Regions from separate parts of the Sutcliffiella sp. NC1 genome, predicted to be linked through region 1. Evidence: riboswitches for the same ligand, from Rfam matches in the RefSeq annotation. Region 1 holds a riboswitch; each other region holds the start of a gene.
What was found. Region 1 has a riboswitch for thiamine pyrophosphate ahead of tenI (thiazole tautomerase TenI). Riboswitches for the same ligand answer to the same signal wherever they lie in the genome.
Positions count from the first base shown of each region.

Region 1 (4,385 bases):
ATTTACCAGTTCCTAATAATAAACGTGATTCAAATTCATATGGTCCAATTTTTAACATGTTCATCCGCCTCCTACAAAATGTACTAATTCTAATTGATCGCCTTCTGCTAACGTAACTGATGGATGCGATTCTTTTTGTAAAATATCTCGGTTCTTTTCTACAATGACTACCTTTTGATCAAGGTGAAAATGTGCTAGCAAATCTTCTACTGTTCTAATATCATTAGGTAACTCTATTAGTTCACCATTTATCGTTACTTTCATGTTGTTATCACCCCTTTCAATCGTTCAAACGTAAACGCCTGTAAATAGGAAGGTAGCGTATGACCATTCATCATATCCGCAATAAGCTTTCCACTAATTGGGGATAGTAAAATACCGTTCCGATAATGACCTGTGCAGATAAATACGTTTTCTATTGTTGGGTGCACTCCAAGAAACGGTAACTCATCTATCGTTTGCGGTCGTATTCCAGCCCACGCCCTTTCAAACTGAGCTCGTTGAATGTCAGGCAAAATGTCTATGGACGCTTGAATCAAGGATGAGATTGCCTCAACGGAAACATGTTCCGAAAAACTATTAGGTATAGAAGTTGCACCAATAATTAAACGGTTTCCGCTTTTTGGGACTACGTAACACCGTTGTGAAAAGATGGTACTTTTAATGAGTGGCCGTTCTGTTATAACAGAAATACACTCACCTTTTACTGGATAGGTTGGTAGATTTATATTCGCTTCCTTCAATAAACGGGCACTCCAAGCTCCGTTAGCAACAACGATGTTTTCGCCATAAAAAGCACCTATATTCGTATGAACACCTGTTATCTTCCCACTCGATTCGATGAACGAATATACTTCTACAAACTCTTTAACAGTTGCACCGAGGGCGACCGCACTTTTGCTAAATGCCTGTGTAAGTTGCACAGGATTAACATGCCCATCATTCGGTATGTCCATAGCTCCGATGATACTATCACTTAATGATGATTCCATTTGTAGTGTTTCCTCACGGTCGAGCCATTTTGTATTCTCTCCGAATGAACGTTGTGCTTCAATTACAGATTGCAAATGAACTTTTTCCTCATCTGTTTTTGCGACTTTCAGCAAGCCTTCTCTAACAAGCTCGATATCGATACCACACATCTCTTTTAACTCTTCTTGTAATCTAGGAAACATTTTTCTACTTTCCCTTGCTAGTTCAAACATTGGTCCAACTTCCGTCAACTCTACTTGAGCACCTAGCATCCCTGCTGCCGCTTTTGACGCTCCTTGGCCAACGGTTCCTTTTTCTAAAAGAAGGACGTTTCTCCCTGACTTTTGTAAATAGTAGGCTGCTGCATTTCCGATCACTCCACCACCAACAACGATTAGGTCCCAATTGTTATTCATTTCTCTCCTCCTTCCACATAGCTGCTATGACTTTCTTGAAACCTTTTTGCCATCAATACTGGGTTTTTGCTCTCCATTATTCCACTCATCACTGCAACACCGGAGGCTCCGGTGGAAGCTACTTGTTTTAAATTCTTTGGTGTAATTCCACCAATACCGATAATTGGAACAAAACTATTCTCAACCATTACTTTAAGGTTATCTATCCCACGTGGTTGCTGCCCTAGTTTTGAGGATGTAGTAAAAATATGGCCGTATAGTAAAAAGTCCGCACCGTTTTTTTCTGCATATGCTGCTTCTTTTATCGAATGGACAGAGCATCCAATTTCTAACCTAGGAAAAGCCCGCTTTACTAACTGTACGTCTAAACTATGAAACGCAAGCTGGACACCACGCACCGAAAATGCTTGTGCAACATCAACTCGATCATTTACGATTAATTTGTTTGCAGGAACTCCACTTTTTAATATTTGTTCCAGTAATTGTGCTAGCTCTCTTGCCGTTTTTTCTTTTTCGCGAATATGTATTCTGTCTACATATGGATGGATACTTCTTAAAATGTTTGTTAACTCTTCGTTCGTTTTCTTTCCATCTGTAATAACATGTAGCTTCATAGATTGATAATCTCCTTTGTAATGCATATAGCGTTGACACTTACCTTAAAATCTACCTGTAAACTATGGGAGCCTTTAGAGATAGTCCGTTCCTCTTCGCTGCGGGAACTTGCTTTCCGCGGGGAGGGAGTCGAGCCTCCTCGGGCTGCGCCCTGCGGGGTCTCGACCTTCCCTCTTCCTCCCGCAGGAGTCAAGTTCCCTCCGCTCCGATCCACTCTCTGTTTTAAATATTAGTACTACAATCTTTACTAAAAGACGTCATAGAACAAATCCTTACTAGCATAATACTAAACAAAAAACCACTCTTTTCGCCTAAGCGTAAAGAGTGGTTTGTATGAATGAATAGTATATTTCTATACAATATATTTACCCACTTCCCTACGCTGGTATTAACCAGATCAGGTTCGAAGGGTCTGGAAACAATTTATTCCATCTCAGTCATTTCGACTCCCCTAGTGAAAAGTTCTTATTAAATTGTGTAAATAAAGTATAGCATACTAACCAATTTTTTTAAATAAAAGTGAACTTAATATCTAACATCCGTTATCGAAAAGTAAGGGAAAAAGGTAGCTGAAACAAAAGAGATAAGTAATACCATTAATAAAACTGTTGTAAATATTACGTCATTTTTTGAGTACTCTACTTGATAATAATAGGTGCGATTTTTTTGTTGTGAAAATTTTTTTGCTTCCATCGCCACTGCGATTCGATGCGCCCTTCTGATGCTTTGTGATAATAAAGGTATACTATATAAAGTGACCTTTTGTATGATAGCTTTCATACCTTTTTCCTGTTTAATCCCTCTAACTTTTAACGCTTTTTGTAAAGTAAAAAATTCTTCTACCATAATTGGCAGGAGCCGAATAGACGCGAGAAAACTGTAAGCATACTTTGGCGGTAGTTTCCATTGCTGCATAAGAGAATAAAATAAAAGAACCGGCTTCGTTGTTAGCGCGAATAGTAAACCTAAAAACGCAAACACTAATGCTCTTAATCCAATATGAACTCCTCGATAAAAGCTTTCTTCACTTATGTGAACAATGCCTAATTGAAACCATGTTGTATCACCTTTACCGAACAAAATCATCGTCACAGCAGAAGAGAAAAATAGAATGGTAAATGGTAGGAGAAGAACGACCTTTACCTTCCAACTATGTCCCGTTGACGTTATATAGAGCAATAACATAAATAGTGTCATATTCACTAATACATTTATGTTATGTATGAAGAGGACCGCTACAAAGAGGAGGACAATTGCTATTAACTTGAAACTCGGATTCACTCGATGCAACCACGTTTCGTTAACTTGTAATGACCATTGCATCGTGTACGTACCTCTCTTTCTCTATTACTTCTACTACTTCTCCACTCTCCACTACTAACACTTTATCTGCAAAATGCTCAACAATATGCTCATCATGTGTAACCATCACAACACATACCCCCTCTTCTTTGAGCTGTTGTAACCATTCAAGCATCGAAAAAGTATTTCGACTATCCTGACCGAATGTAGGTTCATCTAAAAGGAGTACACTCGGACGATGTACAACCGCTGATGCCACACTTAGCCGTCTTTTTTGTCCAGTTGAAAGCTCGAAAGGGTGTTTTTTTCGTACATGTGTTAAATGAAAATTGTCGAGCAGTTTTTCTACTTTATTATTTCTCTCTACTTCCGATACACCTTTTCGCAATAGCGTATATCCAATTTCCTCTTCAACGGAATGCGTAACAAATTGAAATTCAGGGTTTTGAAAAACAAACGTCACTTCTTCTTCGTAATTTTCACCGAAATAATGAAGCTCACCTTTCGTTTTTAAAAGCTTTCGAATCGCCTCTAATAGGGTACTTTTTCCTGCGCCATTTTTTCCGATAATCGTTGTCCATTGACCTTTATGGAACGTAACATCCTCCACTGAAATTTTACACTCTTTTCCTCTAAAACCCTGAAAATCGTGTAGAGATATAATCGATTCTCCCTTTTCTGGATTTTGGTTTAAATTAGTTGGATCAATTACTTCCTCCCAAACTCCAGGATACCAAATGCCATATTCTTTTAACTTTTCCTTGTATTGCGAGAAAACTTCTAAAGTAGCTCCGTCCGCTATGATTGTTCCTTTATCGTCAAAAACGACTACCCGCTCTACCCAATCTAACAGATAGTTTAATTTATGCTCGACAATAATGACTGTCTTTTCTTCTCCTACCCGTTTAATTGTGTCCCACACTTCCTTTGTTCCTTCTGGGTCTAATAGCGCCGTTGGTTCATCTAAAAATAAAACATCTGGTTCCATTGCTAAAACAGAAGCAATCGCTAGCCTTTGTTTCATTCCACCAGACAGTTCATTTATTTTCGTGTGGGGGTGTGGAAGCTCTAAGCCTACTT
Region 1 is NZ_CP115153.1:1,087,416-1,091,800, reverse strand. It holds gene O1A01_RS05525 (thiazole synthase) at 1-58, opposite strand, end outside; gene thiS (sulfur carrier protein ThiS) at 61-264, opposite strand; gene thiO (glycine oxidase ThiO) at 261-1,388, opposite strand; gene tenI (thiazole tautomerase TenI) at 1,385-2,002, opposite strand; TPP riboswitch at 2,361-2,466, opposite strand; gene O1A01_RS05505 (energy-coupling factor transporter transmembrane component T family protein) at 2,529-3,326, opposite strand; gene O1A01_RS05500 (ABC transporter ATP-binding protein) at 3,304-4,385, opposite strand, start outside.

Region 2 (4,385 bases), 1.2 Mb from region 1:
GATTGGTCTATTTCAGATTGAACAGGAGAATGGTAATATCCCATAACTTCCCCCCCTAATCATTTTATATATTAATATATTTAATTTGGTTTTAATTATACAATATATTCCGAATTTTTTCTAAACTTTTTCATCAATATGTAGATTCATGTCTTTTTTTTGCATATCACCTGTTCATTTACAGAAATAAATACTTTGGATTTTTTATATTTTACTATAAAATATATGGTAATGACGTATACATAACAAGGGGGAAATGTTCATGAACAATAGAGAAACTGTTGCTTTCGTAGGTACTGGGGTAATGGGGAATAGTATGGCTGGCCATTTATTAAGAGCTGGCTATCATGTTAACGTGTACACAAGAACAAAAGAAAAAGCAGAAAATTTAATAAGCTCTGGAGCAAAATGGTGTTCTACCCCAGCTGAAGCTGTAGCTGATGCGAAATATACGATTACAATCGTTGGTTACCCAAAAGATGTTGAAGAAGTTTATTTCGGAAAAGATGGAATATTAGAAAATGCAAAGCAAGGTTCTTTCGTCATTGATATGACAACATCAACGCCTTCATTAGCAAAAAAGATTTATGCAGCAGCAAAAGAAAAAGGGATTTATAGTTTAGATGCACCTGTATCAGGTGGAGACGTTGGTGCTAAAGAAGCTCGCCTTACCATTATGGTAGGTGGTGATAAAGATGCATATAAAACATGCCTACCTCTGTTCGAAAGAATGGGTAAAAATATCGTATTACAAGGTGAGGCTGGCTCAGGACAACATACGAAAATGTGCAATCAAATTGCGATTGCCACAAATATGATCGGAGTATGTGAATCACTTGCATATGCAAAGAGCTCTGGGCTAGATCCTGTGAAAGTGTTAGAAACGATAACGACTGGTGCTGCAAATAGTTTTTCCCTTAGTAAGTTAGCACCTAGAATACTTGCAGGTGATTTTGAACCCGGTTTTTATGTGAAGCATTTTATTAAAGATATGGGGATTGCCTTAGCTGAGGCTGAAGCAATGGGGTTAAAACTGCCTGGGCTTTCTTTAGCTATCGATATGTATGAAGAGCTTGCCAATAAAGGAGAAGAAAATAGCGGTACACAAGCGTTGTATAAATTATGGGAAATGTAATATTAATGTATTAATAGTAAAATAAAAAGCTGCTTCCTCGCATAGAAGCAGCTTTATAAGTTTTAAGCGTTTGCTTTAAAAAACTTCGGATAAAATTTATATATAATTACTAGTATCGCTATTGTAATAAGCATTTCTGGAACTAAATAAGACAAGTTATAAATAATAGAATATAATACAACCGGTATTCCATCTGGAGCATATTCACCGAACCAAATTACTCCTGAAAGGAAATGACTTATTAAACGTAATGCGGTTCCAAATATCATACCAACTACAATTGTACGAATAGTTACTCCTTTTACGGCAAAAATAGCGGCGAATCCTAACAGTGCAAATGGTAATGGGTAATCTAGAATAAGTTGCGCAGGATGAACAACATAACCTCCTGTTAACCAATTAATAACCCCTACTAATAGTCCGGTTACAACCCCCGCTTTCCAACCTCGTCTAAAAGCAATAACAAAGATTGGAACCATAATTAAAGATATAGATCCACCGTACGCCCAAAGCGCACCAAATTTCACATAGCTTAAAATAACTGCAAGTGCTGCCATCATAGATATTTCTACCATTGTGACTAAACGTTCTCTTTCCATCTGTCTCTCCCTTTCATGTATCCACTAGAAGGCTAGATTAAAGGAACATTTAGAAACGGTTAGAATAAAATAACAACCACTTCCCTACGCTAGTATAAACTAGATCAGGTTCCAAGAGTTAAGGTGTTCACCTCTCTCAGCCTTATCGGCACCTCTAGTGGACTTTCATTTACTTTTCCAATCAATATTGTAACATAATTTTAACAAAAGGGGAAAATTTTAATTGGAACACTATGAAATATCGATTCCTCGTAAATACTCTAGCATAACGTGAACCGCTACACGACTCGTCATATCCCGAAAATCGATTGTTGGATCTATTTCTACAATATCTATTCCACACACTTTATCGTGTTGAGCTACCTTATATACAGCTTCTAACAATTCACGAGAAGTCATGCCTCCGGGACCTAATGCTGGACAACCTGGAGCGTATGCTTGGTCGAGTACATCCATGTCAACTGAGATGTAAATATGATCCACTTTGCCTTGTAAATATTCCAGCGATTCTTCTATAACACACAATATCCCTTTTTCTTGAACATCTTTCATCGTAGAAATACGAATACCTTTCTCAAGAGCAAATTGATGATAATATTCGCTATTAGAGTAGTTTCGAATCCCCACTTGTACTAGGTGGGCACCTTGAAGGACTTCATCCGAAAGTAACCTATTGAATGGTGTACCATTAGTTGGCCCACCATCTTCCGTATTTCTTAAGTCATGATGTGCATCAAATTGAATAACACCAATTGTACCGGCCTTTGCGTTACTCATTCCTTTTACTAGCGAATAAGTAATAGAATGATCCCCACCTATAAAAATAGGGTGTAGGGACGGATTTTCCCTAATTAGCTTCTCTATACTTTGTTCAATGCGGCGATAGCTTTCTTTTATATCTGTTGCATGCATGAGCACATCTCCACAATCGGTAAGTTTACTAGATTGCAGGTCTTCTCTAGTCTCTACTGCATATGTTGAATAGTTGTGAAAAAGTTTTCTTACAGTAGCAGGAGTGAAGCATGCCCCAGAATGACTAATAGATGGCTTGGATAAAGGAACACCAATAACGGCTGTTCCTTTTATCTCCTCTATGCCATTCCACTCCTGTAACAGAGAAGCTGCTTTTTTGTAGTAGCGATCTGTAAACAGTGGACTGCCAGCTTTTTGAATAAACGTTTCCTTATCCAACATAGGCCCCACCTTTCGCTACTTCTTCTCCGTTTAAATAAACTGTATTCGTGTGGTTTACCCCGTAATGATAAGGAACATATAAATAGTTTGGCGCATTCCATACAACTACATTTGCTTTACGTCCTACTTTTAATGCGCCTGCACTACTCCCACGATTAATAGCATGTGCAGAATTAATCGTGACAGCATTCCAAATTTCTTCTGGCGTGAGCTTTAACTTTAGCATTGCTAAGTTCATAATTAGTTGAATGTTTTCGGTAGGAGAGCTACCCGGATTAAAATCTGTCGCTAGTGCAACCGCGGTACCGTTATCAATCATTTCCCTTCCGCGAGCGTAACCTTCTTTATTTAAATAAAATGTCGTACCAGGAAGTAAGACAGCTATTACTTCAGAATTACCTAACTCTTTAACAGCTCTATCAGATGCAGCAATTAAATGATCTGCTGAAATTGCTCCAAGTTCGATTGCTAACTCTGTACCTCCTAAAGAGACAATTTCATCTGCATGTATTTTCAATTTGAATCCAGCTTCTTTTGCAGAAGCTAAGTATCGGGCTGACTGCTCTACGTTGAATACAGCTTCCTCACAAAATATATCAACAAATTCTGCTAAATCTTCTTCTTTTAGCTTCTGAAACATTTGTTTCATTAACTGTAAAAACTCCTCTGACTTTCCTTTATATTCGTTTGGAATAGCATGTGCCCCTAGAAATGTTCTCGGGATGTCTATTTCATATTCCTCCGCTAATTGTTTCGCAACTTGTAGCTGCTTTAACTCTGTATCTAGATCTAAACCGTATCCACTCTTTGCCTCTACCGTTGTAATTCCATAACTAATCAGTCTTTCTAGATGAAAACTAGCTTTTTCTAGTAAATTCTCAAAACTAGCTTTGCGTGTTGCTTCTACAGTTGAAAGAATTCCTCCACCTTGCTGTAAGATTTCTAAATATGGTACTCCTTGCTGTTTTAAAGACATTTCGTGTTCCCTTGAACCTCCAAAAACTAAATGTGTATGGGGGTCAACTAGTCCTGGAGATACTAGCTTTCCACTACAATCTATCACTTTTTTACTCTTCAAATTTAGAGCCTCTGCTGTCGTACCAACAAATTGAATGACTCCATCTTTCCATCCAATCGCTCCATTTTCTATTAGGGGAAGCTTACTCATTTCCTCCCCGTGCACTTGATGATCGTGACCGTGATCCATCGTTAACAACTGACTACAATTTATTAATAGAGAATCTAGCATTATACATCCTCCTTCAACATCGGAATATGAACGCCACGTTCTTTAGCAACCTCTACCGCTTTTGAGTACCCTGCATCGACATGTCGTACGACTCCCATTCCTGGGTCAGAAGTTAAAACACGCTCTAATCGTTTCGCTGCATCATCTGTACCATCTGCGACAATAACCATCCCTGCATGAAGAGAATACCCCATACCTACTCCACCAC
Region 2 is NZ_CP115153.1:2,317,307-2,321,691, reverse strand. It holds gene O1A01_RS12120 (ATP-binding protein) at 1-44, opposite strand, end outside; gene O1A01_RS12115 (NAD(P)-dependent oxidoreductase) at 263-1,135, shown strand; gene thiT (energy-coupled thiamine transporter ThiT) at 1,198-1,734, opposite strand; TPP riboswitch at 1,799-1,900, opposite strand; gene hutG (formimidoylglutamase) at 1,966-2,928, opposite strand; gene hutI (imidazolonepropionase) at 2,918-4,177, opposite strand; gene hutU (urocanate hydratase) at 4,177-4,385, opposite strand, start outside.
Region 2: another riboswitch for thiamine pyrophosphate. It lies ahead of thiT (energy-coupled thiamine transporter ThiT); the one in region 1 lies ahead of tenI (thiazole tautomerase TenI).

Region 3 (4,385 bases), 460 kb from region 1:
TCTCTTAATACAAATACTGCACGTTCAACCGGGTTAAGTTTTTCTAGTAGTGTTAGGAGCGCGTAGGAGAGTTGGTCATGTTGTTCGATAGAATGCAGCGGATCTTGATCTGTATTTAACGGTTCAGGGAGCCACGGTCCGATATAATGTTCTCTTCTTTTACTCGCGGATTTTAGATGGTCAATCGTTCGATTAGTGGCCATTTTACACAAATACGATTTATAATCTTTAATATTGTTCTTATCAATCTTATGAAAATCTATAAAAATATCATGAACGATATCTTCCGCTTCCGTCATACTTCCTGCCATCTGATAAGATATGGATAAAAGTAGCGGTTTATACTGCGTATATGCTTCCTCCATTTCCATCGTCGCTACACTCCCTTTTTTCATTTAATTCAATAATGCTCATGGCCGCTTGCTTTGCACTAAAAAAAGAACTGTCAACTAACATTCCCTCTGCGCCAACCCAATCTCCGGCAATAAATAATCCTGGAATCTGCTCCATTTCATTTTTTTGTTTTTTCATCATACTATTAGTTACTGTTATGTTCGGTAGGTAACGTTTTGATATAACATGTTTTTCCCAGCCTGGTTGAACTCGACTAAGAAACTGTTCGAGCTCCGGTTTTAAATCCGTTCTAGGTTCATTAATGCTCAAATATTTCATTACGTGTATGACGGAGTGGCTTTGATTGTCACTTAATGTTGCGACGTTGGAATGATTAGAAAAATAGAGTGGATGGTCCATGCTCAAGGCGAATGATACTGTAGGATTCGGTATATTGTTTAGCACTATATCCAGACATGCTGCCCGGACTGGTATAAGTTCATTGATTGCATCTATTTCATAGCCCTGAAGGAATTTCCTCAACTCATTTGGGCTTGCTGTTGATAAAATATATGGTGTGAAGATTGATTTATTGTTACTTAATTTCACTTCAAACTGTGGAAATTTCCCTTTTATTTGTTGAACGGAGGCTCCCGCTTGAATAATGACACCTAATTTTTCCGCTTTCTCTTTTAACTCCTCTATAATTGACTGCCAACCGTTATGAACATAAATGGCTTTTCCTAATTGCAGCTGCTTAAATGCAACTTCGGCACGAAGCCTATCAGGGTCGTTACAGTAAGAAGATAAACGTATAAGCATGAGAATAAATTTCTGAACACGTTCATCCTTTATATTTTCATGAAGCCATTGGTCAACGGAGATCTCTCGGTTGCTCTTTAATTTTTTTGTTTGTAAAAGTATAAAAAAGCGGAGTAATTCCATTTTCCCTCTCCAATTAAATAAATCACTAGTTAATACAGAGAAAGGGTTGGCGGGAAGGTTATACGGTGAATCATTGTAAAACACCTTTCCCCCGATGGCAGGGCTATTTCCTTTTGGAGAGATGCTTAATTCCGCTAATATTTCTAAACTTTTTCCTTTTGAATATAAGGCATGTGGTCCGAAATTGACATAACTACCATCCATCACTTCTGTTTTTGCCCGACCACCTATCGTTTTAGCTTTTTCGATTAATGTAACGGATAATCCTGCACGTGCTAAATAAATAGAAGCAGTAAGTCCAGCAATCCCTCCACCAATTACAACACAATTTCTTTCTGTATTCTTCATTGTCATCATCCTCCTATTTTACAAACAAGACGATTAACTGATTTATTTTGTGACAGATTAGAGATTAATTTTCTTTTTTTGTTTACTACTTATTTCTATAGTAACAATTAAAAACATAGCATCACGATACATTTTAGTAAAAATTAACTATTTTTCCAATTGTATATTGAATAATGTCTAAATTCATGTAGTATATGGAATAGGATATCCACTAGGGGAGCCAATAGGCTGAGACGTCGCTTTACGCGTCGGACCCTTTGAACCTGATCTGGTTTATACCAGCGGAGGAAAGTGGTGCATCGAGTACGTTTCGTATGCTCATGCTTCTCTTTTCCATGGAAGAGGAGCTTTTTTATGTTGTAAAAAGAGCTCATGCGTACCCCCTTTCGCATTGTCTTCCATGGGTGAATGTGGGTGTTCTTCTTAAATTAATTTGGAGGAGGAATACTACATGACATTTTCAAAACAGTTAAGACAGGAAGCAGACCCAATCTTTGAAGCAATTTTTGAACATCCTTTTGTAAAAGGAATTGGAGAAGGAAATGTACCGAAAGAAGCACTCATTCATTACGTACAACAAGATTATGAATACTTAACGACATTTTGCCGTATTTATGGTCTTGCGGTTTCTAAATGTACAGACAGAGAAGATATGACGTTTTTCCAGGAGCAAATAGGGTTTGTCTTAAATGCAGAAATACATCCGCACAATAACTTTTGTAAGGTTGCAGGTGTTCGGTACGAGGATTTACAAAAAGCTCCACTTGCTCCAACCGCACATCATTACACACGCCATATGATGGAGGCTGCTACAAACGGTACACTTGGCGAAACACTTGCTGCACTCGCCCCTTGTCCCTGGACGTATTGGGAAATTGGTAAAAAGCTGATGATGGAAGTAAAACCGACACCAGCTCATCCTTTCTACGAATGGATTGCATTTTATGGTGACAAGGAAGTTAGTACCATCACTCAAACATTTATGGATAAAATAGATGCTTGTGCGGCCAAAGCTAGTGAATACGAAAAAAAACGCATGCGTGAGCACTTTATTACGAGCACACAGTTAGAGCATCAATTTTGGACAATGGCATATACACAAGAAACATGGCCTGTCCCAATTAAATCTATTCAAGTTATATAGATCATCTTTGTAGATATTAAAAAAGCGTTTTGGATTAATATCCACAACGCTTTTTAAAAATTGATTTAAGAAGCTTATCTAACTATATACCTAACCCATATCTTTATATCTCATTAACTCAGCTTCTTCTTTATATGAAGATGATGCTCTGACGGTTTCATATTATGGGCATACTTTATTACTTCTATCACAAATTACTAGCTCCTATACTTCGTGTCCTAGAAGCCATTCTAACCGTTTCATTTTAAGAGATTCTGGACTGTTCCGTAACAGTTGATTTCTAATAAAAATTGCAATTGGATTTTCGAGTTGCATCATTCTTCCCATTGCTCTAGAACCTTTTACGACTTTAGCAGTTCGGCCGTATCTTATTTCTTCATACTGTTTTAATGCTTTCTCAACTTCATTCGGGTAATCGTCAAGACAGCGAGAGAGCACTAATGCATCTTCCATCGCTTGCGCCCCACCTTGTCCTAAATTTGGTAGCATGGGATGGGCAGCATCACCGAGCAGTGTAATCTTTCCGTTACTCCACGTGTTCATCGGTTTTCTATCAAAAATTTCATGAACAATTATATTCGATTCTTCTGTTGCTTCGATCACGTTAGTAACTGGCTCCCACCAGCCGCTAAAATGATCTAAAGCGATTTTCTTTGGATGAGGGGAATTAATAATAGTGCCACTTTCACTATTTATAGCTGCAAACCAAAAGATTCTTCCTTTTCCTAAATGGGAGAACCCGAACCTTTTTCCATGGCCCCATGCTTCGAAACCTCCACCTAGTTCCATAGGGAAACGTGCATCCTCATAGACAGAAATTCCTCTAATAGCTGTAAAACCAGAATAACGTAAAGGGCTTGGACCAATTACCCTTTTTCTAACTTCGGAGTGTATCCCATCAGCACCAATAACTAAATTATCTTTAACTACATCGCCATCTTCAAAGACTACACTTACTTTTGAATCACGCTGTTCTATATGTACTAATCTTTTATTAAGATTCACAGTATTTTCATTTAATGCAGAATGTAATACTTTTTGTAAGACGGGACGGTATATTAAATAACTATAGCTCCCATATCTCTGTGCCTGTTCATGAACAGGTACATTCACTAATGGTTTTCCGTCCCATGTTCTAATTTCGGCCTTTTTAACCGGGGCACCCTTTTTTCTGATCTCAAGTGCTAGTCCTAATTTTCCCAACACTTTTAAGGCATTCGCAGACAATACAATCCCTGCACCAACATCCTTGAGTTCTGTAGCTTTATCGTAAACAGAAACGTTCCATCCTTTCTGTTGTAAAGCAATAGCCGTACAAAGGCCACCTATACCAGCACCAATTACAGTCGCAGACTTTACATTATGTGATTTCTCCAAACTGACCACCTCTTTGCTTCTTTCCCATAACTTCACTAAGTTTCCTTTAAGTTAAAAAGGTGCGAAATGTTCTATTTGCGCACCTTTTTGATGATTCTCTTCGAATTAAAATTTGCTTCTCAATTCACGTTCGTTCACTTCTTCGTTACGAATCATTTGTTCTAGTTTTTCAATTAATCTATCGTTTACTTCAGGCGTTTTTCTAAAAAATGCTTTTGTCTTTTGCTTTTTTAAAACG
Region 3 is NZ_CP115153.1:1,545,733-1,550,117, reverse strand. It holds gene O1A01_RS08070 (RNA polymerase sigma-70 factor) at 1-371, opposite strand, end outside; gene O1A01_RS08065 (phytoene desaturase family protein) at 340-1,626, opposite strand; TPP riboswitch at 1,830-1,933, shown strand; gene tenA (thiaminase II) at 2,078-2,770, shown strand; gene O1A01_RS08055 (FAD-dependent monooxygenase) at 2,975-4,156, opposite strand; gene O1A01_RS08050 (hypothetical protein) at 4,253-4,385, opposite strand, start outside.
Region 3: another riboswitch for thiamine pyrophosphate. It lies ahead of tenA (thiaminase II); the one in region 1 lies ahead of tenI (thiazole tautomerase TenI).